One region of the Mesorhizobium sp. B4-1-4 genome, then DNA from elsewhere that is predicted to be linked to it. Evidence: predicted binding sites of a transcription regulator. Region 1 holds the regulator's gene; each other region holds the start of a gene.

Region 1 (9,904 bases):
TTCCGAGGCGCCAATCCCTACCTCAATCCAAACGCCGCGCTGCATATCGGCCTGGCGATGCATGAACTCGCGGTCAATTCGGTCAGCTACGGTGCCCTGTCCCGGCCGGATGGTTTCGTAGAGGTGACCGCCGATCTCAACACTGCCGCCACCGGTGAAGTTACCCTGTCACTCATATGGGCCGAAACCATTGGCACCAACGGCGGCCGAGGCAAGCAAAAGCGTTTCGGCAGCGTCGCGCTGGAACGGGTGGTGCCGGCATCCCTGAGTGGAACCGCGAGCCTCGACATCGCCGATGGCCATCTTGAATACCGCCTTACCGTTCCGCACAGCAACTTCGATACTCAATGAGCGGGCCACGACAAGCAGCGATTCTTAACCGGCTATTCACCATGAGAATGAATACTGTTTTTCTCAGGTACCAGCGGAACCTGCGGCCTTTTTGGACATTTCCGCAGGAGCATTTACAGCTCGGTACGGGAGGATGCCCTTGACGGTTGCCGACATGAACAGGCTGGAACAGGCCGCCCGAATTTCCATGGGCGAGTTTCTGGACCCTGAGACATCCGCGCAATCGCTTCCCGCTGCCCGCAACCGGTTACCGGACATCGTTGCATTGGCGCTGGTCGCGGCAATCCTCCTGACAGTGCTGTTCCAGTTCACCTGATCGCGATCGGCGTCCTGGCTGGGGGCCGGCTCGGATATGGTCTGGCCGCCGTTCCAACAGGTGACGGGGGCCATTGCGGAAATCTGTTGCTGGCGGGCCGGCATTATTCGCCTATCCCTGGGTAGAAAAGGAACTTTCTGGCGATGCGGTCCGTTGTTGTGGCGAGAGGATATTTCTCCATGGAACACATCGCCGCGTTGCTGCTGGTCATCGGTTGCACCAACTCGATGGCCGAGTGCCGTGAACTGCAGGTGCCGGTCAGCGTCTTCGCAACCGCCGACCAATGCACCGCCGAGCGTCCCTTCGCCATGGGCGACGTTCAGGGGCAGGCGCAGCACATCGTTGCCAAATGCCTGGCTGTCGATCCCGCGCTCGAGGATGACTACGACCAGATCGTCTGGAATGTGCGCCCTGATGGCAGCCTCGACGCTTCGCTGGCGATTTCCAGCCCCGTTATGGCATCTAACGCGGCGCGCCCAGAAAAAGACGACCTTAGCCAACAATAAATTCGAGCAGCAAAGACCGTTGTTTCATGCTAAATGGCGGTTGGAGTTTACTAAAGTGAGGACACAAAGTGAGGAGTGACTCTATGCGGAAAATGATTATTGCCATGGTTGCGGTGGTCGCGGTCAGCGGCTGTACCAGCACCGAAAAGGATGTGGCTGGCGGTACCTTGATTGGTGCCGGTATCGGCGGCCTGGTCGGCGGCGGCAAGGGCGCACTGGTCGGTGCGGCTGTTGGTGCCGGTTCCGGCCTTTTGGTGCGCAACCTGCGCAATGGCTACTGCCAATACCGTGATCGCCACGGCCGCATCTACACGGCGCGCTGCAACTAGTCAGCGACAACGGAATCCAGATCCGGAGGCCGGTATCGTGCCTCCGGATTTTCTTGACCGGCGATCTGTTGCTTGGCCTGGTGACGGCAGATTTAGCCGACCAGCGGAATTCTGATTTCCACCTTCAGACCATCGGCCTGAAAATCGCGTTTGATCGTGCCGCGCAGTTCGCGCGTGACATTGAGGTCGATCAGCTTGGTGCCGAATCCGGTTTCGGCCGGCGCCTCGATTTTCTTGTTTCCGGCCTCCCGCCAGTTGAGGGCCAGCGTCCGCTCGCGCCCGCGCCCTTCCAGCAGCCAGTCCACCTTGAGCGCGCCAACGGAATTGCCGGCTTCGCCGTATTTGAGCGCGTTGGTCGCCAGCTCATGGAAGGTCAGGCCAAGCGCCTGCGTCGTGGTCTCGTCGAGCAGCACCTCCGGGCCTGAGAGGAGCTCGTCGGGCAATTCCTTGCCGAAAACCTGACCGAGCTCGATGCGCAGGAGGTCGGCGAGATCGGCCTTCTGCCAGCGCGAGCGCGTCAGCATGTCCTGCGACGCAGCCATGGCCTGCAGCCTGGCCGAGAAGGATGCGGAAAACTCGTTGACATCGGTCGCCCGCGAAGCCGTCTGCCGCGCGATCGCCAGCACCCTGGTGATCGAATTCTTGATGCGATGCTTCATCTCCTGCAGCATCAGGTCCTTTTCGAGCAGGCTCTTTTCGGTCGTTTCGTGCAGGCGCGATACCGCCTCGTAGGCCCGCTCCTGATAGCGGGCCACCAGCGCGATGGCGCCCGCCAGCAGCAGGCCGAACAGCCCCAGCATCATCGGGATGGCGCGCGACGACGGTTGTGAGAAGGCGCTGGTCGGCCTGAACAGCACGGTCCACGGACGGCCGGCCACCGTGATCTTTCGGGTGACCAGCAGCCGGTCACCAAGGGCCGAAACCGGTGGCGTCTCCGACCGGAACAGCAGATTGTCGCCGTTCACCGCGCCGTCATAGATCTCGGTGTTGACCGGCAGCAGCGGCGCGCGGCTGAGCGCGATCTGGAACAGGTCGCGGGCCCGGAAGGCGGCGTAAAGAAAGCCCGCGGTCGAGGATCGCGATGCGTTGATGACCTCCGGTGCGGTTTCGACGTTGAGCCGCACGAAGACCAGGAAGCCGGTGAAGGTCTGCGCCACACCCGTGCCCTGGCCCAGTTGCACCAGCCCGCTCGCGTGCTGCTGGTCATCGGCCATTGCCTTCTCGATCGCCGCGCGCCGCACCGGTTCGCTGAACATATCGTAGCCGATGCTGGACTGGCTGGAGGGATCCAGCGGCTCGAAAAGCGTGATGGGCGCGCGCCAGGGCTGCGTCGAGGCCGGATAGACCGGATGGCTCGCGCCAAAATCGTGCAGGATATCGCGTTCGACCGCCGCTTCGTCGCCCGTCTTGACAAGCTGAAGGAAGCCGATGCCACCCAGGCCAGCGAAATTGTTGTCGATATCCAGCGCGTCGAAGAACGCCTTGAACTCGTTCTGGGAGATGTCGCCATTGCGGGCATCGAACAGGGCCTGCGTCGACCGCAGCAGCGACAGATGCAGGTCGATCCGGCTCTCGATCCGGTTGAGTGCGTCGTCGGCCGCCGCTTCGAACTTGATGCGGGCGGCTTCCTGCGTCGCGAAATAGGCGAACCCAGCCATGGTCATGCTGATCAGCGCAACGGCGATGAACGCAACGATTGGAAAAAGTCTCTTCAACGGATGATGCGGTCCATGGGCAATACCGGACCTTTATGGGCAAGTCGCCGGGCCAACACAATGGCCAGGCCAAGCCATCGCGATCACTGGCATATCACATGAGCGGCAACGCGGGCCTGGTCCGCCAATGCCGGGCGCGACCGATAGGCCTCAGGCGGCGATCTTCAGCGCACCCGGTCCGGGAATGGCGCCAGGAGGACATTTGCCCAGGATGATCATGCCGAGCACCTCGTCCTGGGTTACATCCGTGGTACGCGCGGTGCCGACGACCTGGCCGTTCTTCATCACGCAGACCCGGTCGGCCAGTTCGAACACATCGTGGATGTCGTGGCTGATCAGGAAGATGCCGATGCCATCGGACTTGAGCTGCCTGACCAGTTCGCCGACCTGTGCCGTTTCCTGGGGCCCAAGCGCCGCGGTCGGCTCGTCCATGATCAGGATGCGGGCGTTGAACAGGATCGCGCGTGCGATCGCCACCGACTGCCGCTGCCCACCTGACAGCTTTATGACCGGCTCCTTGAAGCGCTGGAAGCGGGGATTGAGGCGCCCCATCACCTTGCGCGCCTCGGCCTCCATCGCAACGTCGTCGAGCGTGCCCCAGGCGGTCATCAGCTCGCGGCCGAGAAACAAATTGGCGGCGGAGTCGACATTGTCGGCCAGCGCCAGCGTCTGGTAGATCGTCTCGATGCCGTATTTCTTGGCATCGCGCGGGTTGGTGATCGTGGCTTCCTCGCCATTGACGAATATCTGCCCGGCGTCGCGCTTGTAGGCGCCGGAGAGGATCTTGATCAGCGTCGACTTGCCGGCGCCGTTGTGGCCGAGCAGCGCCACGACCTCGCCGGGGAAAAGATCGATCGAGGCGTCATCGACGGCCCGGATGCCGCCAAAGGCGATCGAGATGTTGCGCATGTCGACCAGCGGCGGGCCGGCGGGAGCGTTTTTGTCAGCCATGATCGTATCCTCTAAACCCGCTTGCGATAGACGGTGTCGAGCCAGACGGCGATGACCAGCACGGCGCCGACGACGATGCTCTGCAGCGGCGAGTCGACACCGAGCAGCACCATGCCGGATTGCAGCGACTGCATCAGCAGCGCGCCAAGCATGGCGCCGATGATCGTTCCCGAACCGCCGGCCAGCGACGTGCCGCCGATGACGGCCGCGGCGATGACGAGCAGCTCGTCCAATGTTCCAAGCACATTGGTGGACGAGTTTTGCCGGGCGGACGAAATCGCGGCTGCGATCGTGGCCAGCACGCCCATGATCATGAACACCTTCATGGTGATCCAGCGCGTGTTGATGCCGGCGAGATTGGCGGCCTCCGGATTGCCGCCGATGGCAAAGACATAGCGGCCGAAACGGGTGCGGTTGGTGATGAAGGTCATGATCAGCCCGACCGCAACCGCCATCAGCACCGGAATGGCGACGCCGTGAGCGATGAACAGGCCGCCCTCGGGCACGGTGATGTTGTTGGCGGCGGCGTATCTGTTCACGATGCCGATCGGCCACGGATAGGAGTTGGCCAGCCACACCGCGCCCATGATGGCGGCGCAGGTGACGGCGCCAAGCAGCGTCTCGGCCCAGATCGGGCGCAGCGGGAAACGGAAGCGCTTGCGTTGCACCCGCCCGTTGAAAAGCGCAAACACCACGGCGAGGCAGGCGACGATGCCGATGATCCAGCTCCAGGTGGCGCCGACCGATCCGGCCGGCCCGCCTCCCATCAGCTGGAAGGTGGCGTCGAGCGGCGCCACGGTCTGGCCGCTGGTGACCCACCAGGCAGCGCCGCGCCAGACCAGCAGACCGCCCAGCGTGACGATGAAGGCCGGCACTTCGAGATAGGCGATGATGAAGCCCTGGAAGGCGCCGATCAGCAGGCCCAGCACCAGGCCAATGACAAGCGCGAGCACCCAGATCCACGGATTGCCGAGTTCAAGCCCGACGAACCGAACCAGGAAATGCACCTGGGCAAAACCCATGACCATGCCGATCAGGCCCTCGGCCGAGCCGACGGACAGGTCGATGTTGCGCATGACGATGACCAGCACCATGCCGCAGGCCATGATGGCGACCGCGGAGCTTTGTACGGAGAGGTTCCATAGATTGCGCGGCGTGAGGAAGGTGCGGCTGTCGAAATCGAGCGGATTGACGCCCAGACGCAGGCTCGAAATCACGTGCAGCCCCACCCAGATCAGCAACAGGGCGCCGATCATGCCGAGCATGCGGGTGTCGATCTCGGTTGCCTTCAGGAAGCGGGCGACCGCGCCGAGTTCCGAGGCGCGTGCGGTATCGACCTGCGGCGGGTTGGACGTCGTGTCGGTCATGATTTCCTCCCACTGGCCGCCGTCTGGCGCGGACGCCGGAGCCCAGCCTAGAAGCTATCCGCCTGATGCGGAAACACAAATCTTTTTGAGAAAACGCCGCGGCTTTGAGGCAATTCCAGGAAAGTGCGTGGCGGTTTCCGTCCGGAATTGCGGGAAACAATGGGCTGGAACGGTTCAGCGATTCAAGAAACACTGAAACGTTCCAGGGCCGCGGCGTCTATATCTGAGAGAAACAGGCCAGCTTAGTTGCAGGCCGCGACGGTGCCGGCGGCGACGCCCGCGCAGACTTCGTCCTTCTTGATCCAGCCGGCATCGATGACGACGTTGAGATTGTCCTTGGTGATGGCGACCGGGGTCAGGAACAGCGACTTGACGGTGTTGCCGCCAGGCGTCGTGAAGTCCTTCACGCCGGCGATGTCGGTCATCTTCTTGCCGTCGGCCAGCTGCGAGGCGATCTCGGCGGCATTCCTACCGAGCTCGCGCGCGTCCTTCCACACCGACACGGTCTGAGTGCCGAGCGCGATGCGGTTCAGCGCGGCATGGTCGCCGTCCTGGCCCGACACCGGCACGGTGCCGGCAAGGCCTTGCGCGGTCAGCGCCGCGACGACACCGCCGGCGGTGCCGTCATTGGCGGCGACCACGGCGTCGACCTTGTTGTCGTTGGCGGTCAGGAACTGCTCCATGTTCTTCTGGGCGTTGGCTGGCAGCCAGCCGTCTGTATAGGCCTCGCCGACATTCTTGATCTTGCCGCTGTCGATGGCCGGCTTGAGCACTTCCATCGAGCCCGAGAACAGGAAGTCGGCATTCGGATCGGCGCCCGAGCCCTTGATGAAGACATAGTTGCCTTCCGGCTTGACCTTGAACACCGCGCGGGCCTGCATGCGGCCGACTTCCTTGTTGTCGAAGGTCAGGTAGAAGACGTCCTTGTTCTCGATCAGGCGGTCATAGCCAACGACCGGAATGCCTTCGTCCAGCGCCTTCTGGACGGCCGGGCCGATGGCCGAGGCATCCTGCGCCAGGATGATCAGCGAATTGGCGCCCTGCGAGATCAGACTCTCGACATCGGTGAGCTGCTTGCCCGGATTGGACTGCGCGTCGGCGGAGATGTACTTGTCGCCTGCGGCCTCGATTGCCTTCTTCATGGCGGCCTCGTCGGTCTTCCAGCGCTCTTCCTGGAAGTTGGACCAAGAAACGCCGATGACCTTGCCCTTCGCCTGCGCGACCGACGCGAGCGTCAGTGACATGGCGACACCCGCCAGGATGGCGACTGCGAATCTCTTCATGATATCCTCCCTGCGCCGCGTATGGCGCGACCAAACTGACCCGAAGGCCGGCACAAAGGCTCTATTTTTTCGAGCCTCAAAAAAAATAGTGATGCATCGCCGGAAGGCTGTCAACAATGATTCTGATGGATTTTGAGGGCCGAGAACTTTTTTCGAGCCCCGCAATAAATAAATGACATCGCCGGCCGCTTCTGCCAGTATTTGATCTGTTGCCGCAGTGTTCGAGGGGCACGACGAGCCGCGGCGACCGGGAGGATATTGGAAAGGCATGTCGGTCGGAATCCGCCACGACGATCTGCGCCGGCGCAACCGCGCAATGGTGATTGCGGCCGTGCGCCGGGCCGGCCAGCCCTCGCGCACCGAAATCGCCGCGACCACCGGCCTCAGCCACTCCACCATATCGGCGATTTCCTCCGATCTGATCGGCGAAGGTATCCTGGCCGAAGGCAAGCCGAGCGAGGCCGGCGCGCTCAAACGCGGCAGGCCGCAGGTCGGGCTTGGCCTCAATCCGGAAGCCGCAACGGTGATGACCGTGGTGCTGTCGCTGAATTTCCTGTCCGTCGCCGTCATCGACTATGCCGGCCAGGTCATATCAGAGGAACAGCGCCGGCTGGACACGCTGACCATGTCGCGCGATGCACTGATCGGCGAATGCGTCGCCATCGTGCGGCGGCGCCTGGAGGATCCCGACCTCGACGTGCGCAGCGTCGCCCGCATCGCGCTGGCGATCCAGGGCATCACCGACACCGATGCCCGGGCAATGCTGTGGTCGCCCATCACGCCGCAGACCGACATCGCCTTCGCCGACATACTCGAAGCCGAGTTCGGCATCCCCGCCACCGTGGAGAATGACTGCAACATGATGGCGGTGGCGCTGCGCTGGCGCGATCCGGAGCGTTACCGCGACGACTTCATCGCCATTCTCCTTTCGCACGGTATCGGCATGGGCCTGGTGCTGAAGGGCGAGCTCTTCACCGGCACCCATTCCTCGGGCGGCGAATTCGGCCACATGATCCATCGGCCAGGCGGCGCGCTCTGCCGCTGCGGGCGGCGCGGCTGCGTCGAAGCCTATGCCGGCAATTACGCCATCTGGCGCAACGCCAGGCAGCTCAGCGAGGACACCGAGCCGGTCGCCGATGTCAGCGACGCGCAGATGCGGGCGCTGGCGGCGACGGCGCGGCAAACGGACGGGCCCGAGCGCGAGGCCTACCGCAGGGCCGGCGAGGCGCTGGGCTACGGCCTCGGCAGCCTGTTCGCGCTGATCGATCCCGCCCCCGTCGCCATGGTCGGCGTCAGCGCCGCCGCCTTCGACCTGATCGAGCCGGCATTGCGCGAGGCCATCGCCCAGACCGCCGGCGGCCAGCACTCGAAATCGATTTCCTTCGACACCGAGCCCAACGAGTTGCCGCTGATCCGCGAGGGCTGCGCCATGCGGGCGCTGACCTTCGTCGACCAGGAGATTTTCGCGCCGGGCATGCAGGCGAAAGCCGGCTCCGGGAAGAACGTGGCCTGAATAAAGTCGCGCTCAATCCTCGCGGATTGCATACCCCGCACCACGAATGGTGCGGATGACGTCGGGCATGCGGCCGTTATTGACCGCCTTGCGCAACCGGCCGACATGCACGTCCACCGTGCGCTCGTCGATATAGATCGTCTCCCCCCAGACATTGTCGAGCAGCTGGCTGCGCGAGAACACCCGGCCGGGATGACGCATCATGAATTCGAGCAGGCGGAATTCGGTCGGCCCGAGCCGGATCTCGCTCTTCTTGCGGTAGACGCGATGTGATTCGCGGTCGAGCACGATGTCGCCCACCTTGAGCACGCTGGACAGCACTTCCGGCTTGGCGCGGCGCAGCAGCGCCTTGACCCTGGCCATGAATTCCGGTGTCGAGAACGGCTTGACCAGATAATCGTCGGCGCCGGTCGAAAGGCCGCGCACGCGGTCGCTTTCCTCGCCGCGCGCCGTCAGCATGATGATCGGCAGCCGCTCGGTCTCGGGCCGCATCCTTAGCCGGCGACAGAGTTCGATGCCGGACACAGCCGGCACCATCCAGTCGAGCACCAGGAGGTCGGGGACGTTCTCCTGCAGGCGAATCTCCGCCTCGTCGCCGCGCGGGACCACCTCGACCTGGTAGCCTTCCGATTCCAGATTGTAGCGGAGGAGCACGCCGAGTGGCTCCTCATCCTCCACCACCATGATGCGTGGCGCGATCATCGACTGGTCACCTCTAAGGCAATTCCAGGAAAAGTGTGAAGCGGTTTTCCGTCCGGAATTGCATGGAAACAAGAGAGAGAGCGGTTTTCCGTAAAACGGTGAACCGCTCTGACGATCAAGCCGCCGGCGCCGACATCGCCGTTTCGTCCTGCTTCGGACGATTCGCGGGCAACTGCGTACCGGTCAGCACATAGTAGGCATTCTCGGCGATGTTGGTCACATGGTCGCCGATGCGCTCGAGATTCTTGGCGCAGAACAACAGATGCGTGCAAGCCGTGATGTTGCGCGGATCCTCCATCATGTAGGTGAGAAGTTCGCGGAACACGGAGGTGTATTTGACGTCGATACGTTCGTCATCGGCGCGCAGCTTGGCGAGGGCTTCGGCATCGTGCGCCGCATACTCCTCGATCACGCCCTGCACCTGGATCAGCACCAGCTGCGCCATGGCGTCGATGGAATGCGACAGGTCGCGCGGCGTGGTGGACAGGCCGACCGTACCGACGCGCTTGGCGATGTTCTTGGCAAGGTCGCCAATGCGTTCGAGGTCGCCGGCCATGCGGATCGACCCGACGACATGCCGCAGATCGTCGGCCATCGGCTGGCGCTTGGCGATCAGCGTGATGGCGCGGTCGTCGAGTTCGCGCTGGCGCGCGTCCATGATGACGTCGTCGGAGACAACGCGCTGTGCCAGCGCGTTGTCGGAGTTCAGCAGCGCCTTGGTGGCGCCGCCGACCATCGAGCTGGCGAGATCGCCCATGTCGCTGATCAGCCTGCTGATCTGTCCGAGATCCTCGTCGAAAGAAGCGACTGTGTGTTCGGCCATGATCCTGGTCCTCGTATGCGTGAGATCAGCCGAAGCGGCCGGTGATAT
Region 2 (9,904 bases), 1.7 Mb from region 1:
CTTCCGGGATTACGTGCAGTCTGTTGTTTCACTGAAGCGCACGCCCGAGGAAGTCATGCCCAAGATGGTGCGCGACATCGCCAAGCTTATGCCGAACTGAGCGAATAGAAGAACCACCGGACTTTGGTGGACGGTCTTCCCGCTAAAAAAACGAGCCACGTAATGAATACCGAAACTGAACTCGACAAGTGGCTGTCTCTGGTCGATATCGCCAATGCTTGGGATCTGGTGTTGGCGTTCTCCAACCAACCCAGATGCCTGCCCGACGATGTAAGAGATGGCGCTCAGCAAATTATCCGTCGGCTCTCGGCATGGGGAATCCCTGTCGACGTCCATGACGCCGAGATATTTCTCTCGATACCTATGAGCGCCTCCGTTTGTCTCAAAGAGGGGGCAAGGCTCACCGCGAAGGCCGCAGTGTTCTCCCACCATATTCCGGAGGGGATAACGGCGCCGACCGTCTACGTTCCGGCACCGGTGGCCGAAACACGCGCCGCACGCATGCACCGCAATTACGCCGATATTTCCGCTGGGCATATCCATGGAAAGATCGTCGTTTCAGAAGGTTTCGCATCGCCCGGCAAGGTCATGGAATTCGAACGCAAGGGGGCTGCGGGCTTCGTCGCCGTCAACCCAGGTGCGCGGTCGCATTGGGGAAGTTGTACTTCAATTTGGGGAAGCCCTGGGGTTTTTGAAATGCCCGACAGGCCCGGTATCCCTGTCGGAGCGGTGAACAGTGTCGATGGGCTGCCACTCATTGCGCGCGCGGCGGCTGGCGAGCCAATCATGCTCAAAACGGAAATGGCCGAAGGATGGCATAGGCAGCCAGTTCCAGTAGTCGAAATCCTCGGCGAGACCGAGCCGGAGAAATTTGTACTCCTGCATGGGCATTACGATTCCTGGGAAGTTGGGGTGGGCGACAATGCTACGGGTGCCGCAGCCCTCCTAGAAATCGCCCGTGTCCTGCACCAGGCACCAAGAAGACCGAGGCGATCGGTACGAATCGCATGGTGGCCCGGACATTCGACAGGCAAATTCGCGGGCAGCACCTGGTATGCAGACAATTTCGCGCTTGAACTTGACGAGGGATGCGTCGCCCAAATCAATTGTGACAGCCCGGGGTGCCGCTGGGCAAGCGAATACAGCGAACTTGCATGGACGGCGGAGGCCGAAGCCTACGTTAAGACATCGATAAAGCGTACGACCGGATTGGAAGCAAGTGGAGGGCGCCCACATCGCGGTGCGGATTATTCCTTCTCAAGCATAGGAATCACCGGGCTCCTTCAGCAGAGTTCGATCATCCCCGCGGATATTCGGCGGGCGAAAGGCCTTTATGCGGTAGGCGGGTGCGGAGGCAACATCGAGTGGCACACCGAAGCTGATCTTCTCGATGTGGCGGACAGATCGAACCTCGAACGTGATACGAAAATGTACCTGGCTACTGTCCTGGGCATCGCCGATGCGCAGGTCTTGCCATTTGATTGGCGCGCCGCAGTCGCTAGCTGCCTTGCCGCGCTCGAGCGGTACGAAGAGGCCGCCAAAGGGTGGTGCGACCTCTCTGCGATCCGCACTGCGCTCGAAACTCTCAGCGCTCAACTTGAGCGCTTCTATCTTGCGGTGGTCGATGGCACGATTCCTGTCAAACCGGCGAATTCACTCATCAACAGCCTGGCGCGCCTTCTCATACCGGTAGACTACAGTTCGGTCGCGCAATTTCAGCAGGATCGGGCGCTTCCCGTGCCATCCCTGCCAGGTCTGGCCCCCGTCACTGCTTGCGCCAATGCCGACGACATGACCAAAGCGGCGGCGCGGGTGACGATTATCCGCCAGCAGAACCGGATTTGCGCCAACCTCAGGGACGCAATCGCTCTGGCAGACGATGTTTTGCGAATGCACCAAGTCGTCGAAACTAGGCCTCGGTCCAATACAAGTGCGAGAGGATGACATCGAGTTCACAGCATAACGACCTAACGCCACCGCTGCTGTGGATGCCAACACGGCGCCTTCCGCCTCGACATCCACGCCCGCCCAGACGCAGCGGTATTCTTCCTTGTCGTTATTGGAAAATTCCTGTTGGAAATCGTTGCTTCACCAGGAAGAGCGGCGCCCGCAGCCACCGCTCTAAGGTCGGGCGGAATCGTCGAGACCGACGGTCAGCCGCGGATTTTCAGCGTTAATTCTTCGACATGAAGGCATCGAGATCGCGCAAGACGATCGGCACAGCTTCGGAATACGTTTCAGCAAGCCGATCGTCCGCACATGGTCGCGGAAGACGTCGGAGCCTTTCAGACAGCTCCCGTCTGGGAAGGGATCCCAGCGGGTGATGAACGGGCGGCTTCGGCGGCTGTATGTTGGTTCGGGTCATCATTGAAATAGCGGCCAAGAGTGCCGGAGCGGACAGCGGCAAGGTATTCGATGGCGAGTAACCCGATCCGTTCACCATGATGGTTTGGCCGATCGGCCCGGTGGCGAACTTGACGAACTCCCAGGCCACCTCCTCGGCTTTGTAGTCTAGACATCTTATAATGCATGACAGTGGACTCGTTGTGACGGCGAAGATGCAGGCCACTTCCTATTGATCGTCGAAACCGTAGAGCGACGCCGGCGTCCGGACAGCGATGTCCGTCAGAGTCTCCTTGTCGAGCACTCGCTCGACCAGCCAGCGGGAGCAATCCGCGTAACTCATCTGGCGATGAAGCCGGGCACTGACGCGAGGCCAGTCGGATCCCCAGACGAGGCGCTTCGGTCCAAAGGCGGCGAGTAGTTGCGCGAACACCCAATCGGACTGCTCGATCGGCAGGCGCGAAGAAGCCGAGAGCTTCACCCAGACGCGGCCCGTATCCGCTGCACTCAGGAGAGCCTGGAAATCCGGGCTCGAGGTCGGATCGTCCGGGCTTCGCGCAATGCCCATATGCTCGACGACGATGTTTATCCCGAAGCCAAGCAGTTGTTCGAGGCTCGCAGCGACGTACCGTGCGGGAATGCCGAGTTCGGCGTGGAGGCCGAGCCTGCCTGCAACGCCCAGCATCTCCGCAAACATCTCCCAATCCGGCAGGTCGGTGTAGAAATACGGAAGGCGCAGGCCCGCGACACCGCGCGCCTTCAGTGTTTCAAGCTCTGGCCTTGAGGTTTCGGGTGGCAGCCAGACAGTCGCCCGGACGCGGTCCGGATATCGTTCCGCCGCCGCCAGGACCTCGCCGTTGTCAAAGCCGAAAAAGCTCGGCTGCGTCAGCACGATCCGCCGTGAGCCTGCCTCTTCAGCCAGCGAGAACAATTCATCGGCGGTCGAAGCATAGGCCGGCTGCCGCGGCAGCAATCCGGCGGTGAAGACATGTGCATGGGCATCGATCGCGTCTTTTGGGAGGATCGTTTCGGCCATCATGGTCTGCGCAGCCCCGCTTTGACAACCTTCGCCAGGTACGGCGAGTTTCGGCACGAACATCGTGGGAATGACCTTGCGCAGCCGGCATAAATGTTACGTTCCATCGCTTCCGATGGTTCTTGGCGCAAACGCGGGAATCGGCACCTCGCCTTCGAGAGCGAGATGAAACACAGTCCGCTCCTGATTTGACTGCCACCCTTCTCGATTGTGCAAAACCGCTCGATTATCAAAAATAACGAAATCGTTCGGTCTAAGTGCAACCTGCCACTGCTCATCGAGCGAAAAAACGGCGGCCCAAAGACGTTCGAGCAAATATCGACTTTGTTCGGCGGAATAGCTTTCAATCAGAGCATCGCGCCGCCTCGGCAAATACAGAAAAGGACGGTTCGTCGTTGGGTGAAGCCGCACAAGAGGATGCCTCGGGCCCTCGGCTCGCCTCTCTTCATCCAACGATGGCCCGGTCAAAAAATTGCTTAGATCTTGGGATCTGTTGTGAATGCTGAATACGGCGCGAAGGTTGGAAATTTCGTTCTTGAGATCCGCAGATAGCTTCTCATACAATGTGTATGAGCTCATAAAACCGGTGTGCGGCGGATTGTCGGGGGCCTTGCGAGCGTAAAGTACCGAATATGCATTTGGCGTGTCGCGGTGCGAGCCATCGGTGTGCCAAATCTGCGCAGCGGTGCCTTTATCGCCGATCGGGCGGCCATCAGGAGTAAAAGCGCTAGACAAGACCTTCAGCTCGGCTCTACCGGTTGGCTGAAGGGACGCCATCTCTTCGCTGTTTTTTCTATCCGAAAGGATCGCTCCAAAAAGGCTTGCAAATCCGACAATTTCATCATCATCGAGAGCCGGCTGTCTAAAGCGTAAAACAAGAAACTGATCGAGCGCCTTTCTAAGGCTTTTCACTACAGTTTCATCTCGTGACTCAACGAGATCCCTTATTCGAATCCCATCAACGTCGGCTCCAAGAAACGGTGACGCTGGAGCGACCACCGCAGACTTTCAATCAAAATCGTTCATTTCTTCTCCATTTTTCATCAGCGTGCTGATCTCGATCACACGGATCGCTGCCGGTCCCGGTCCTGGATGGATTTTGAAACATCGAGCGACGTTGGGACTGCTTAGGCATCTGTCTGCAATTGAAGGCGCCTCTCTCATTGGCAGCGTCGCTGGCAATATCCCTCACGCGGCTTTTAAGACTGCCGTGACGCCTTCCAGTGCCTGTGTCAGTTCCTCTTGGTTGCGCGGGCTGCCGAGCACGATGCGGATCGCCGGCGAGGCTTGTTCCTTAGAAACGGCGAACATTTCGCCGCTGCGCAGGATGACGCCCCGCTTGTCGCAGGCGGCGATGAAATCCTCCTGCGTATAGCCGCTCGGCAGGTCCAGCCAGAGATGCAGGGATTCGGGCTTTGACGCGTAACTGGCACCGTCGAGGATCGAACGGGCAATCACCTGGCGAGCCGCCGCCTCGTCGCGCACCGCTTCCAGAATGCGGGTGCCGGTACCGTTCCCGACCCAGTTCTCGGCGATCGCCGCCGAGACCGGCGAAACGAACCAGGTGGAGGTGGTGTTGAACGGCTGGAAGGCCTTTGCGGCCGCCGCCGCATCCGGCGCGACGAGATAACCGAGGCGTAGGCCGGGTGCCACGCATTTGGCAAGTCCGGTCGCATGCCAGGTGACATCGGGCGCAAGCGCTGCGATCGGCGGCGGCGCATTGCGCGGCAGGAGACCGTAGACGTCGTCCTCGATGAGGATCACGCCATATTTTCGGGCGATGTCGGCGAGCGCCAGCCGGCGTTCACGCGACATTATGATCGTCGTCGGATTGTGCAGCGTCGGCGACAGAAACAGCGCCTTGGGCTTGTCGGTCTTGCAGATCGCTTCGAAAGCGTCCGGCAGCGCGCCGTCGCCATCCATATCGATCGCCTTGATATCGATGCCGAGGAAACCGGCGAGACGGCGGAAGCCGTAATAGCTCAGCCGCTCGGTCAGAAGCAGGCCACCGCGGCCGACCATTGTCGCGAGCGTGATGAACAGCGCATTCTGGGTCCCGTTGGTGACAATAATACGTTCCGGGTCCGGCGCCGCGCCGAAACGCTGCTTCAGCCACTGGCTGCCCACGCGCCGGTCTTCCGGCGTCCCGTTGAACTTGTGCAGGCGGAGCAGGGTCGAAAGATCGCTGCGGTTGGAAAGCTCGACGAAGACTTTCGAAAATTCGCAGCCCAGCCAGTCGGGCGTTGGCGGTGTGGTGCGGATGAGGCTGATTGGTTCGCTTGACATGGGATTGACCTTGGGTCTGGTGGAGGGGAACCGCGGCCGGGAGCCCTGCCGCGACGTGTTCGGCAGAAATCAGTTCTTCGGCAGCATGGCTTCGGCTTCGCTCGCCATCAGCTTCATCGCGTCTTCCGGCGAGCGCCGCAGCGTGACGACAGCTTGCAACTGGTCCTGAATTACTTTGGTGATCTTGACAGAGTTCTCGCCGGGGAAAGAAAAGAAGCCGTTGATCTGTGAAAGCTGGGTGACCGGAACGAGAAGGTTCAGGTTCTTGGCATAGTAATCGCCGAGCAGTTTCGGATCCTGCACTGCCTTGTCGCTGATCGGAATATAGGAGGTGGCGGTGGCCATCACTGTCTGCGACTGGGCGCTGGTGGCGAACTTTATGAACTCCCAGGCGAGCTTCTGCTTGGCAGCATCCTTGGTATGGACCATCAATGCGTTGCCACCGGCCGGCAATCGCCCCTTGTCCGAGGGAACGGGGAATTGCGAGACGATGATAGGAAAGCGGCCGGCAGCCTGTTGCGTGTAGAGCGTTACATCGGAGCTCGAAGTCACCAGGATGCCTATGGAACCGGCCGCGAACGCCTGTTTTGCCTGGTCACGGCTCATGTCCTTCATGCCAGCTTCGCCAATCGCCTTCAGCAGATTGAGTGCGTCCATGCCTTCTTTCCCGTCGAAGGCAATCTTCTTCCTATCGGGCGTCATCATCTGGCCACCCGCAGCCTGCACGAGGGCGATGAAAGTCCAGTTGCCCGTCGGCGCATAATCGAAATAGATGCCGCCGCTCGGCGCTTTGATCTTCCTGGCGAGTTTGAGAATGCCATCCCAGGTCTTCGGCAGGTTGTTGGGATCGCCCCCCGCCGCTCTCACCAGGTCACCGTTGAAATAGACCGTCGGGATCGAGATCGCGAAGGGAATGCCGTAGGTCTTGCCGTTGATCTGGCCGATCTCGGTGATGGACTTGAAATAACCGAGGTTCTTCCAGTCCGGCTCCGTCTTGATGAAATCGTCGAGCGGGACGGCGAGGTTCCGGTCGGCGAAGAGCTGCAGAAAGCTCGTCCCCTGGAAGGCGACGTCCGGCATGCCGCCGGTGATCGCCGCGCGCAGCATGAGCTGCGTCATTTCCGAATAGCCCTTGACGTCCGACAAGTTGATCTTGGTACCCGGATGGCTCGCCTCGAAACCCTTGGCGATCACCTCCATCGGCGCCTTGAGGACGTAGGCGTTCGAATAGAGGACATTGAGGTCCTCGGCGGCTGCATAGGTCGAGAACAGGACAGGAAGTGAAATCGCAATAGCTCTGAATATGGTCATGGACATCGGTCGTCTCCATTCGAGTTAAGGCGGGTGTTCACGGCCGAGACGTATCGGCCATGTGATTGAAGGATAAAGGTCTAATCGACGGTCGCTCGGGCCGTCCGCCAGTCAAGCTCGCTCCAGCCCTGCTCCGGCATGTGAAACCGCTTCGGACGCGCCCCATCCGCCATCGAGGTAGACCGTGCCGCCGACATTGGTGCGCCGCAGCTGCTGAGAATAGCCGTTCAGGCCAGTCTCGAAGACTTGCGGAGCGCCGACGACGGAGATATCGACGGACCTGACGCCGCCGGCGAGCACTTCGGTGAGGGTTCTGCCGGTCATGCTGTCGGGAATGGCCATGCCGGTAAGCGATAGGATGGTCGGGGCGATGTCACAGATGCCAGAGGGCACGGCGGAGACATGGCCCTTGCCCAGGAACGCCGAGCCCGCGACGATACCGACGGAGGCAAGCTCCTTTGGGTGCAGGCCGCCGTGGACGCCAAGACCCGGCCGCCTGTCATTGTCGTAGAATGTACCGCCGATCAGCCCGAATTCGTCCACGCTATCGTCGGCGCGAAAGGCGAAGTAGACGTCCGGCGCTCGTGCATGATCGGCAAAGACCAGATGGCTGGCGAAGCTGCCCGGCGCCAGGCCTTCAACTTCGTTCTTTGCGGCCGTAAAGATCGGGCCGGCCCAAGGCTGCTCGATCAGCGTTTCGACCAATCGGGTGATCTGGTTCGGCGAACGGTCAGCGAGATAGAGCGCACCGACCTGCCCCGGCACGACGACGACATCCACGCCCGCCCCCGGTGCCGCGGCCGGGGCGAAGCCGGAAGCTTTCAAACTGCCGGCGACCGAAACCCGCGTATGAGCGGTGATGTGACCGTGATCGGACAGCGCAATGATCTGGACGCCGGCGGCCATTCCCTCGGCTTCCCACCAGTCGAGCAGCCGGCCGAACTCGGCATCGCAATGGGCAATTGCCTGGCGAGTTTTAACTCCGCCCGTGCCGTTGAAATGCGAGGCTGTATCCGGCTCCCCATAAGAAAGGACGGTTACATCCGGCGCATGCTTCGGCCACAGATAATCGAGGAATATCGAAGTGATCAGCGTCTGGGCCTCAATATCTGGCTCGCCTTGCGGCGGCACCGGTGGCAGGGAGCCGAAACGCTGCTCAACCTCCGCCAACACATCACCTGGCGTGCAGGCTTCTGGAAAATGCCCCGACAGGCGGATATGGCCGAACTCCTCAGCCTTGTGATGGAAAAAGCGGGTGGTTCCCGGCGTGTTGGTAGCCAGGACCGCCATGCTCCTGCCGGCCCGTCCCAAGATCTCGCCGAGCGTCGCGGCGCTCATCAGCGCACCGCCGCTCTCGCGGTTGATGCGATCAAGCAGGATGGCATCGGCGGTATCGACATAACGCTGCGGCACTGTGGCCCTGTCGACATATTTGTTTCCGACCATGCCATGGCGGCTGGAGGTCGCACCGGTGACCAAGCTCGGGAAGGCCACCCGGGTTTCGCTCGGATAAACGGTACGCTGTGCCGCAAGGGTTGCGCCAAGCCGCTGCAATCGGGCAATATTGGGCGTCTGAACCGAGTCAATCAGGTCAGGCCGTAGACCATCGAAGCTAACAATTAGAAATTTGTGAGAAAAGGAAGCCATTGGGTGGTCCATTGCGTTGCGGTCTAGACTACTAGTAGACTAAGCGGATGACGCTTATGTGACAAGCGGAAAATCCGGAGTGTGTGAAGTTAGATTTTTGAGGATTGTGAATGCAGAAAGAAGGAATCAATCTGTGGCGGCAGATCGGCGAAACGCTGGCAGACGAGATCACCAACGGCGTCCTATCGCCCGGCACGCGCGTGCCTGCAGCTCCCGACCTTGCGTTGCGTTTTGGCGTCAATCGCCACACCGTACTAAGGGCCCTCGCCCATCTTCAGGATGAAGGCCTCGTGCGTATCGAGCGCGGCCGCGGCGCCTTCGTCGTCGACAATCCCATCCTCTACCGAATGGGCGCCCGCACTCGTTTTGAAGAAAACCTAACCGGCCTAAACAAGGTACCGGGCCGCGAACTGACCGCGCTCGTCAACTTGCCGGCCCCCAAACTTGTGGCTGAAAGCCTTGCCATCCCACTCGGCGAAACGGTAACTTTGGTAAGCCTGCTTGGCGATGCAGACGGCATCCCGCTGAGCTATAGCCATAACTACTTCCCAACCTTCCGGCTCCCGGGCATTCGTGAAGCATTTCAGACGGCAGTGGAACAAAAAAGGCAGCGTATGTCGATCACCGCCTGTCTAAAGAAAGTGGGCGTAGCCGATTTCCGGCGGAAATCGGTGCGGGTCCGCTCTCGCCAGCCGACTGCCGACGAAGCCCGACATTTGCAAATGCCGCCGACCGAGAGCGTCCTGGAACTGATCGTCATAAATGTCGACCAGAGCGACGTCCCGATCATCTTTGCCGAGACCTGCTTCTGCTCCAGTCGCGTCGAATTCGTCATGGATATGTAACCGGCCGAGATTGAAAGACGGAATTTCAAGGTACCCTCGCCAGACCGGGGAACACTTATCAATGTCAGCGGTCCGAAAAGCTGCCGAGCTCGCGGCTATGCTACCTGCGCTCGTAGAGATCGAAGCTATCGCGGTGGCGTCGACCTAACCGTCGTCAAGACGGAGCTTGAGCTGCCAGGTGCAAGACAAGCTCGCATCCATCGGCTTGATCCCAAATTTCAATTGGGCGTGGAATCGGAGAACCGTGTTTGGATCTGGACACTAGACTAGAATGATCGTTCCCCGCCGAAAGTTCAAAGGGATTGATCTATTATTTTCGAGTTCTCGAGATGGCGACCGACATGGCTTGGGCAGCCTTGATGAATTGAACCGATGCTCTTCACGGGAAGAGGGGCCGGACTAACGCTATTACAAACTTACGAGCCAGTTTTAGAAT
Region 3 (9,904 bases), 1.9 Mb from region 1:
ATGGCGTCCGAAATGTCGGTGACCGTAACGTCCTCTCGCGCCTGGCTCTCGAACCAGCGCATGTGGAATTCGCGCAGGTAGTAAGAGCCCATCAGCCAATAGTCACCACCGCCCCAGTTGATCACGGTGAGGTCGCCCTTCAAGCGCCCGTCCGGCCCGAGCATCGGCGCCAGCCGCGCCTGCCCGGGCTTTGGCAACCTGCACGCCAGCAGCCGGTCGAGCCACGCCTGCGCGCCAGCTCCCGAAATCTCGTACCGCGAGTAGGCCGAGATATCGATGAGACCCGCCGCACGCCGCACCTGCAGCGCCTCGTCGCCGACAATGTCGAAGGCGTTGGAACGTTTGAGCGTGGTGTTCTCGCGAAACCCCATCGGCGCGAAATAGGCCGGGATTTCCAGCCCCCATGAGGCCGTCCATTCGCAGCCCGCGGCAGCCATGCCGTCATAGGCGCCCGGGCGTTTCAGAGGCCGGCCGGCTGGCAGCCGCTCATTGGGAAAGGTCATGACGAAACGGCGCGAATAGAACTGGCGCGTCGTCTGCTTGAGATATTCGCGGTTGGCGGCGAAGGCGCCGTAGCGGGCAATGTCCATGCCGAAAATGTCGGCCTGCGGCTCGCCGAAAATCATCCATTCGGCCAGCGATTTGCCGACGCCACCGCCCTGGCTGAAGCCGGCCATGACGCCGCAGGCGACCCAGTAGTTCTTCAAGCCGCGCACCGGTCCGACGATCGGATTGCCGTCCGGCGTGAAGGTAAAGGCGCCATTGACCCATTTGCGGATGCCGGCCGTTGCAAGGCACGGGAAGCGCTCATGCGCCTTGGCGAGTTCCGGGCTGATACGGTCTATGTCTTCCGGGATCAGTTCGATGCCGTAGTCCCATGGCGCGCCATCCATGTTCCAGTGCTTCGGATTCTGCTCGTAAACGCCGAGCAGCACGCCCTTGCGCTCCTGGCGCAGGTAGGAGAAGCCGTCGAGGTCGACGGCGATGCCGATTTCCCTGTCGAGCGCCGCGATCTCGGGAATATCCTCGGTGACGAAATAATGGTGCTCCATCGGCGTCACCGGCAGGTCGACACCGGCCATGCGGCCGAGCTGCTTTGCCCACAAGCCGCCGGCATTGACGACATGCTCGGCGACGATTGTGCCCTGCTCGGTGACGACGTCCCAATGCCCATCGGCGCGAGACTTCAGCTCGACCACACGGTTGCGCAGGATGACGTCGGCACCGCGCTTCCTGGCGGCGCCCGCATAGGCATGCGTCGTGCCATAGGGATCGAGATGGCCCTCGTTGGAATCGTGCAGGCCGCCGAGCACGCCGGCGACATCGACGATCGGGCAGATCTCCCTGATCTCTTCCGGCGTCACCAGCCGCGCGGTTTCGATGCCCACAGACTGGAACACCGCCCAGGCCGACTTCAGCCATTCCCAGCGGGCGGGATCGCTGGCGATGTTGACGCCGCCGGTCATGTGCAGGCCGATTTCCTGGCCGGATTCGGCCTCGATCTCGCGGTAGAGGTTGATGGTGTAATCCTGCAGCGCCGCGACGTTGGGATCGGCGTTGAGCGCATGGAAACCGGCCGCGGCGTGCCAGGTAGAGCCCGCGGTCAGCTCGGCACGCTCGATCAGCGCCACATCCGGCCAGCCGAACCGCGTCAGATGGTAGAGCACCGAAGCGCCGACCACCCCACCTCCGATGACCACTGCGCGATAATGCGGCTTCAAGGCCTTCCCTCCGATCTGTCCGAAGCCGGCACCATATACGCACTGGACATAAGTGTCTAGTACGCTGAATGCGCCCGATGCAGATCAAGCCTCTCGCGCTATCCCGCCTTTCATCGGTGCATGAAACGCCGGCAGGGATGCGCCGCCCGCTGTCACGCCAGCATCATGTTCACCCCTTAGATCGCTTCCGGGGAGGCGCGCGCGGCATCATCGATGTGGCACCTCTTTCCGTTTTCGTCGTTCAGCCGCTCCGGCATGCTTCGTCACAAAGAGGATTGTCCATGAAACACCCGCACCGAACCGCGTCGCTCGCCGTCGCGCTGGCCTTGTTCACCGCCCTCACGCCGGCGCTCGCCGATACCACCGCGACCGTCGGCGGCACCAGCTTCGTCAACAAGGGCATGGTCGGCGTCGGCCGCATCCCGGCCGCGCAGCGCGACAAGTTCGGCGAGACGTTCGGCTCGGGCTCGGGCATGGCGATCGACACGTCAGGCTGGACGCATGACGCGGCCGGCTACAAGGGTTCGCTCTGGTTGCTGCCGGATCGCGGCTACAACGTCGCCGGCACGACCGACTATCGTGCGCGTGTCAACACTGTCGGCATCGAGTTCTCACCTATCGCGCCGGGCGCGGCACCCGCCGCCGGCCAGGAGCAGACCGCCGTCAAGGCAACGCTTGCCGACACGATGCTGCTCACCGACGACAAGGGCGCCGACACCACCGGCCTCGATCCGCTGTCGGATGTGCGCCCGGCCGCCGGCGACATGCCGATGCTGCCTGTCGCTACCAACGGCAAGCTCGCCCTCGACAACGAGGCGATCGTGCGGCTTCCCGATGGCTCGATGTTCATCTCCGACGAATATGGCCCGAACATCTACCGCTTCTCGGCGCAAGGCCGCCTGATGTCCGCGACTCAGCCGCCCGCCGCCCTCGTGCCGATGCGCAAGGGCGCGCCGAATTTCTCCTCGGACAATCCAGGTCCGGGCGCTGCCGATCCTGATCCGAAGGATCCCGAGACCGGCCGCCAGAACAATCAGGGCCTGGAGGGCATGGCGATGACGCCGGACGGCAAGTTCCTGATCGCGGTGCTGCAGTCGGCGCCCCGGCAGGATGGTGGCGATTCCCCTTCGACGCGGCAGAACACACGGGCACTGGTCTATGACGCCTCCGACCAGGGCCGCCTCAAGCTCGCCCACGAATATGTCGTGCCGCTGCCGGTGTTCAAGGATGCCAAGGGCAAGACCAAGGTCGCCGCGCAAAGCGAGATCGTGGCATTGTCGGACACGGCGTTCCTGATGCTGGCCCGCGACAGCGGCAACGGCCAGGGGCTGGCAAAAGGTGACGCCTCGCTCTACCGCCGGATCAATGTCGTCGATGTCTCCGCTGCGACCGATATCGCCGGCGGCGGCTTCGATGCCGCCGACAAGCCGGTGGCGCCCAAGGGCGTGCTCGATCCGTCGGTGACACCGGCCAAGCTGACGCCGTTCATCGACATCAACGACGCTGCCGAGCTCGGCCGTTTCGGCCTGCACAATGGCGGGGCGAAGGACCACAACGAGCTTTCCGAGAAATGGGAAGCAATGTCGCTTGCCAGCGTGCTCGATCCGAAGCTGCCCGACGACTATTTCCTGTTCGTCGCCAATGACAACGACTTCCTGACCCAGGACGGCTTCCAGGTCGGCGCATCCTACAAGGCCGACGATGGCGCCGATGTCGACACCATGTTCCTGATCTATCAGGTCACAATTCCGGGTCTCGCAAAGAAGTAATGCCGCATGCGGGCGGGCGCGCCGAGCGCGTCCGCCCGCAGATCGTAAAGACCCGACTCAACATCTCCGCCTCGCTTGGCGGCACGGGCTCGACCACGCCGGCTATGGAATCCAATCCGACGTGCCGTGCGGTCGCGCGTGTCGTTTGCGGCGCGGACGCGGGCCGGGCGGCAAGCCGTCCTGGACTTGCCAGTTCCAGCCGACGCTGTATCTGTTCAGGCGGCAGTGTCCAGACCGGCCATCTCTTCACCGGCTGGACCACGGCCTGGACGCTTCACATCGACCTGTCCGGTTCAATCTGCAATCATCGCAACCGGGTTCAAACAGGTCTTCACCGAGTTGCCAGCCATGGACGAAAAAATGCCCTCACGCCGGCGCACCGGCGACCTGACCAGCGGCCCGATCCCGCGGACGCTCCTGCTGTTCGCCTTGCCGGTGCTCGGCGCCAACGTGCTGCAATCCCTCAATGGGTCGATCAACGCCGTCTGGGTTGGCCGCTTTCTCGGTGAATCGGCGCTGACCGCCACGTCAAACGCCAACCTCGTCCTGTTCCTGATCCTTGGCACCGTGTTCGGCATCGGCATGGCGGCCACCATCCTGGTGGCGCAGTCGGTCGGCGCGCGTGACCTGCCCGAGGCGCGCCGCATCGTCGGCACAAGCGCCACGTTCTTCTTCCTCATATCGGTGGTCTTCGCGGTATGCGGCTGGATCTGGGTCGACGCCATTTTGCGCACGCTCGGCACTCCCGCCGACGCGCTTCCGCTGGCGCGTTCCTATCTGCGCATCATCTTCATCGCCGTGCCGATGATGAACCTTCTGTCCTTCGTCATGACCGTGCTGCGTGGGGCCGGCGATTCGCGCACGCCCTTCATCTTCATGGCGCTGGCGGTCGTTCTCGACATTGTGCTCAATCCCCTGCTCATCCGCGGTATCGGCCCGTTTCCCGAACTCGGCATCGCCGGATCGGCGACCTCGACGCTGATCGGCCAGACGGTGAGCGTGATCGCCATCCTTGTCGTGCTCTACGCCCGCAAGCATCCGCTGCGGCTGGCCGGCGCCAACCTCGCCCTGCTGCGGCCCGACCCCACCCTATTGCGCATCGTCGTCTTCAAGGGCGTGCCGATGGGCTTGCAGATGATCGTCATCTCGGCGGCCGCGCTGACCGTGATGGGCATCGTCAATTCATACGGGTCGCAGGTCGCCGCGGCGTATGGCATCGCCGCGCAGCTGTGGACTTACATCCAGATGCCGGCGCTCGCCATCGGCGCCGCGGTCTCCTCCATGGCGGCGCAGAATGTCGGCGCCGGCCGCTGGGACCGGATCGGCCGCGTCGCTGCCTCCGGCGTCGGCTTCAACCTCGTCCTGACCGGCGCCCTGGTCGCGCTGCTTTGGGTTTTCGACCGCTCGATCCTCAGCCTGTTCCTGAGCAGCGACAGCGCGGCGATCGACATTGCCGCCCACATCAACAATGTCGCGTCCTGGTCGTTCATCCTGTTCGGCGTCACCATCGTTCTGTTCGCGACGGTGCGCGCCACCGGTGCCGTGATGCCGCCATTGGTCATCCTGGTGATCTCGGTGTTGGTCGTGCGCACCGGCTTTGCCTATTTCATGCGCGGTGTGATCGGCGAGGAGGCGCTGTGGTGGAGTTTCCCGGCGGGTTCGATCACCTCGCTGGTTCTGGCCGCGGCCTATTACCGCTTTGGTGGCTGGCGCACCGTCCATATGATCGAGAACAGGCCGGCAGCGGGCGAGCCGCCGGACACCGGGCTTGGCATACCGCGCCAGCGCGCCAACATGGCGCCTGAGACGCCGAACGGCTGAGACCGGGCGCCGCGTGGTCTTACCGGCTGTGCTTCACCCCGAAGGCCAGCGCCACCAGCGCAAACACGATGATGATGCCGGCGAAGGCAAGGCTCGCGGCGACGGAACCGGCATAGGTAGAGACGATGCCGATGCCGATCACGGGCAAGGCGTTGCCGACAAAGCAGCAGATGAAGAAGCTGGAGACGACTTTCGCCCGGCGATCCTTCGGCGCGATCTCGTTCACTACCTGCAGGCCGCCCCGGTAGCCAAGCGCCGCCACGACGCCGCAGCAGGCGGTGGCCACGATCATCAGCGCCATCGAGGCCGATATCTGTGCCGCGACCACCAGCAGGACGCTCGGGATCATCAAGCCCAGCGCGGCCAGCATGGCCCTGTTGCTCTGCACGCGCATCAGCACCACGATGCTGGCCGCCGCGACGATCGCTAGTTCGAAGAACAGCGCACCGGCAACAGCGTGGTTGGCCTCATGAAGCTGCTGCGCCAGGATGCTTGGCGCCACTGCAGCGTAGAAGCCGACCAACGCCATGGCACCAAAGCCGGTAACCGCCGGCGCAACAAAGCGCGCGCGGATTTCCTGCGGCACGGAGAATTGCGGCCGTATGGAAATGCGCCTGAGGCTGCCTGGCTTCGCCACGGTTTCGCGGGTGCGCCAGACCAGGATCGTCACCACTGCAAGCGCCAAGAGATAGGTGACGAAGACGAGGCGCAAAGGCCAAGGCTCATATTGAGCCAACAGTCCCGAGACAAGCGCGCCAAAGCCGAGGCCGAGGAAATTGGTGCTGGTGGCGATCACGCTGGCGCGCGACCTGTCGGCACGGGAGAGAAGTTCAGCAATCCAGGCGGTTCCGGACCCCGCGCCGATACCGATGCCGAGCCCGCTCAGGATGCGCGCTATATCCAGCGAAAGAACATTCTCGGAGAACAGGAAGACGATCGCGCTGACGATGGCAACGATCATCGCCGCGAGAGCGGCGGGCCGGCGTCCGACAACATCCGACACGCCGCCGAACAGCAGCAAGGCTCCTAGGTTTCCCACGACATAGACCGCGTAGATCAACATCAGCGTGATCTGTGAAAAGCCGAATTGCTGCTTGTAGAGGATATAGAGCGGCGTCAGCACCGTGCTGCCGGCAAACAGCACGGCGATCATCGCGGCAACGGTCGGGATGGCAAGAGCGTCGCCGCGAGTTGCCTCTTGCTTATGCGCCAAATCGGGAAAGCCCATGCCAACCTCGTTCCGGTTTGGGGGATCGCGACCCTAACGCGTTTTCATCCGCGGCGTTCCGGCCGGTTGGCGGGCTCCTGACACAACGGGCCGGAAAGCCTGGAGAGGAAAGCACGAACCGAAAAGGACGGACCGGAGCCATTGATCCCGGTCCAATCACGAAGCGGATTTGTGCCGTATATCCGGTGCAACCAGGTCCATTTGCAGGCAAAGCTGGGCGCGATCTTCGGCGCGAGGAAGGCAAGAGCCGGGAGCAGAAAGGTCAACAACCGGCCAATGCCTGTCAGCACCATCGGCGGCCTGGCGCGAAAGTTCCCCTGCCATGGTTGAGGATTTGTCGCATGCCGTTTATCGAACCGGCCAGATGAGCTAACAATTTGCTGTCTTTCGACAATTCCTTTTAGGCAGGGCGGTGATCATGGGCAAAGGCAGGGTCGAGGCATTCACCGACGGCGTGGTGGCCATCATCATCACCATCATGGTGCTGGACCTGAAAGTGCCGGAAGGCGAGGATTTCTCCACCCTGGTGCCACAACTGCCGATCTTCCTCTGCTACGTGCTCTCCTTCGTCAATGTCGGCATCTACTGGAACAACCTGCATAATATGTTCCACACCGTGCAGCGCGTCGATGGTGGCGTGCTGTGGGCAAACCTGCATCTGCTGTTCTGGTTATCCCTGATGCCGGTAACGACGGCTTTCATGGGCGAGAACCATTTCGCCACGGTTCCGGTCGCGGTTTACGGTTTCGACCTTGCAATGTGTGCCGCCGCTTACGGCATCCTGGTCATTACCCTGCATCGGCTGCACGGGCCGGACACCGCCTTCGCCAAGGCGATCGGCCGGGACCGCAAGGGAAGGCTTTCCCTCGCCGTCTACCTCGCGGCGATCGCGCTTACCTTCCTCAACCGGTGGATCGGTGTGGCGCTCTACGTCGCTATCGCCCTGGTGTGGCTTGTACCGGACACGCGTTTTTCGCGCGTTCTCGAAAAATAACACGCAGGCTCATCGCTCGGCGCGATGCCGGACGGAAAACCGCTTCGCACTTTTCCTGGAATGCTTAGCCGCGAATTGCTTAGCCGCGCATCTCTTTCAGTTTTTCCGCCACCGCGGCGGCCAGATCGGCATAGCGCTCCTCCAGCCGTTCCGCGGCCTTGATGATCGAGAAATCATGGCCGAACTTTTCCAGCGCCATGCGCAGTTTCTCGACGAAATCGGCCTGCTTTTCCAGCGCTGAAAACAACGTCTTCACCTGGGCTTCGGTGATGTCGGGGTTGGCCAGCATCTGCGGTACCTCGCGCCCCATCAGTTCGCCGGTGGCGGTCTGCTCCTTCAGAATTGCGACCCAGTCCGTCAATCGAAAATCTCCATTTGCCGGGGCAGCATGCGCAGCCTCGGCCGGCATGGTCAACCCGAACCCTTCTCTCCCGTCGGGGAACGCGCCGCGGTTTGGGGGCAAGGACATGCATGAAAACACCACTTTCAGTGTGCGCCACGGGGCCTTGAGCGCCGCTGCCCGAAGGGCTTGCGCAAGCCCGTCGCGGCGCTAAGTTCGGCGCTATCGAAGAAGGAAGCCATCGCCGATGATCCCCGACACCGAGATTCAGACCGCCCTGCCCGCCCTTGAGCCAGGCAGGACCGCTATCATCACCGGCGCCGCCAGCGGAATTGGTCTCGCGGCCGCCAAGCGGCTGGCGCTGATGGGAATGAAGATCGTGCTCGCCGATATTGGTGGCGCGCGCCTTGACGATGCTTCCCGGGCCATCTCCGCGATCGCCGGCAATGACGCTGTGCTTGCGGTCGCCGCCGATGTTTCGAACGCCGATGAGGTCGATCGTCTAGCCGACCGGGCATTCGGCGCCTTCGGCGACATCTCGCTGCTGATGAACAATGCCGGTGTCGGCGACAACCCCGGAAAGCCCTGGGAAAACCGCGACGCCTGGAAACGGCTGCTCGATATCAATTTCTGGGGCGTCGTGCATGGCGTCGAAGCGTTCGCCCCGCGCATGCTGGCCTCAGGCAGGCCGGGCCTCATCGTCAACACAGGCTCCAAGCAAGGCATCACCACACCACCCGGCAACCTCGCCTACAATGTCTCCAAGGCCGGGGTTAAGACATTCACCGAAGGCCTGGCGCATGCGCTGCGTAACGAGCCCGGTGCCCGTCTGTCGGCCCATCTGCTCATCCCCGGCTTCACCTATACCGGCCTCACCATAGGGGCGACGGAAAAGCCCGCCGGCGCCTGGACAGGCGAACAGGTCGTTGATTTCATGCTGGAATCGCTGGTCCGGGGCGACTTCTACATCCTGTGTCCCGACAACGAGACGGCGCGGCCGCTGGACGAGAAGCGCATGGCATGGGCGGCCGGAGACATCATCGAAAACCGCCCCGCTTTGTCACGCTGGCATCCAAACTACAAGGACGCGTTCGCGGCCTTCATGAAAGACTAAGCTCGAGTCTTTAGGCCGCGCGCTTTTTCGGAGTTCGTTTTTGCGCCACGGCCTTCTTTGCGGCCATGGCGGCGATCTTCTGATCGTGCCGGCGCGCCGCCTGCTCGCACTTGTCGCGGATTTCCTCGACCTCGGATTCCGTCAGGTGCTCGATGCCGATGAAGCGGTTGCGGCCCTCGCTGACCCGGATCAGTTCATCGAGTTTGGCCTGGATCGCCGCGCCGTCCCGATTCTGGGTGTTTTGGATGAGAAACACCATCAGGAAGGTGACGATGGTCGTGCCGGTGTTGATCACCAACTGCCAGGTGTCCGAGAAATTGAACAACGGCCCACTCGCCGCCCAGATGACTACGACCAGGCAGCAGACGGCAAATGTCGGTGACAGGCCGGTTATGTGGGCGACCCGGTTGGCGATCCTGGTGAAGAGCTTTTCCATCTGTGGAGGTCCCTCAATGGCTGCCGCGATGAGAAACAACCGGCGACCGTTCGGGTTCCCGCAGACAATAAATACAACCGCTGCAATTGAATGCACGCAATGCGCGCATACGGTGAAAAACAGACCTTACCGGTTCAATGTCATGGTAACCGTGCAGGCAAAAGTCCCTGTTCCGTCCGCTTCACGGCGGTTTACCTCCAGCCCCTTCCGCCGCGCCACCCCCGCATGGCGGAAGGGGTTTCAGTCCGTGGCGCGGAGCGTGATTTCCCGAAAGCGCCGACCGGCATACAAACAGACGATCACTTCAGGCTCAAACGGCATCGTTTTCCCAGCGATCGAGGAAGGCCTCGATCGGCATTGCCTGGATGTCGGGAACCGCCTTGGCGAGTTTCTCGACCGGCCAGTCCCACCAGGCGAGAGCTTCGATCCGCGCCGCGATTTCAGGAGCGAAGCGCGGCCTGAGCGGCTTCGCCGGCACGCC

What was found. Region 1 encodes PhoB, which activates phosphate uptake and scavenging genes when phosphate is short. Its sites were predicted from a motif close to TGTCATNNANCTGTCAT; they were not measured.
Region 2: phnF (phosphonate metabolism transcriptional regulator PhnF) is a predicted target of PhoB. The motif match lies at 8,671-8,687, and genes of this name have one in related genera.
Region 3: FJW03_RS11950 (esterase-like activity of phytase family protein) is a predicted target of PhoB. The motif match lies at 1,872-1,888, and genes of this name have one in related genera.

The regions. Positions count from the first base shown of each region.
Region 1 covers NZ_CP083950.1:4,400,235-4,410,138, forward strand. Annotated here, with positions in the region: gene FJW03_RS21100 (sensor histidine kinase) at 1-351, shown strand, start outside; gene FJW03_RS21105 (hypothetical protein) at 485-667, shown strand; gene FJW03_RS21110 (hypothetical protein) at 847-1,173, shown strand; gene FJW03_RS21115 (YMGG-like glycine zipper-containing protein) at 1,257-1,502, shown strand; gene FJW03_RS21120 (CHASE domain-containing protein) at 1,595-3,217, opposite strand; gene FJW03_RS21125 (ATP-binding cassette domain-containing protein) at 3,368-4,168, opposite strand; gene FJW03_RS21130 (sugar ABC transporter permease) at 4,180-5,535, opposite strand; gene xylF (D-xylose ABC transporter substrate-binding protein) at 5,778-6,818, opposite strand; gene FJW03_RS21140 (ROK family protein) at 7,087-8,331, shown strand; gene phoB (phosphate regulon transcriptional regulator PhoB) at 8,344-9,033, opposite strand; gene phoU (phosphate signaling complex protein PhoU) at 9,149-9,856, opposite strand; gene pstB (phosphate ABC transporter ATP-binding protein PstB) at 9,882-9,904, opposite strand, start outside.
Region 2 covers NZ_CP083950.1:6,065,999-6,075,902, reverse strand. Annotated here, with positions in the region: gene FJW03_RS29075 (ABC transporter substrate-binding protein) at 1-100, shown strand, start outside; gene FJW03_RS29070 (M28 family peptidase) at 127-1,944, shown strand; gene FJW03_RS29065 (amidohydrolase family protein) at 2,573-3,379, opposite strand; gene FJW03_RS29060 (TauD/TfdA dioxygenase family protein) at 3,476-4,378, opposite strand; gene FJW03_RS29055 (PLP-dependent aminotransferase family protein) at 4,568-5,665, opposite strand; gene FJW03_RS29050 (ABC transporter substrate-binding protein) at 5,735-6,982, opposite strand; gene FJW03_RS29045 (alkaline phosphatase family protein) at 7,088-8,623, opposite strand; gene phnF (phosphonate metabolism transcriptional regulator PhnF) at 8,734-9,468, shown strand.
Region 3 covers NZ_CP083950.1:2,453,996-2,463,899, forward strand. Annotated here, with positions in the region: gene FJW03_RS11945 (GcvT family protein) at 1-1,721, opposite strand, end outside; gene FJW03_RS11950 (esterase-like activity of phytase family protein) at 2,003-3,490, shown strand; gene FJW03_RS11955 (MATE family efflux transporter) at 3,851-5,311, shown strand; gene FJW03_RS11960 (MFS transporter) at 5,331-6,539, opposite strand; gene FJW03_RS11965 (TMEM175 family protein) at 6,958-7,533, shown strand; gene FJW03_RS11970 (hypothetical protein) at 7,613-7,894, opposite strand; gene FJW03_RS11975 (SDR family NAD(P)-dependent oxidoreductase) at 8,121-8,987, shown strand; gene FJW03_RS11980 (low affinity iron permease family protein) at 8,998-9,423, opposite strand; gene FJW03_RS11985 (DapH/DapD/GlmU-related protein) at 9,734-9,904, opposite strand, start outside.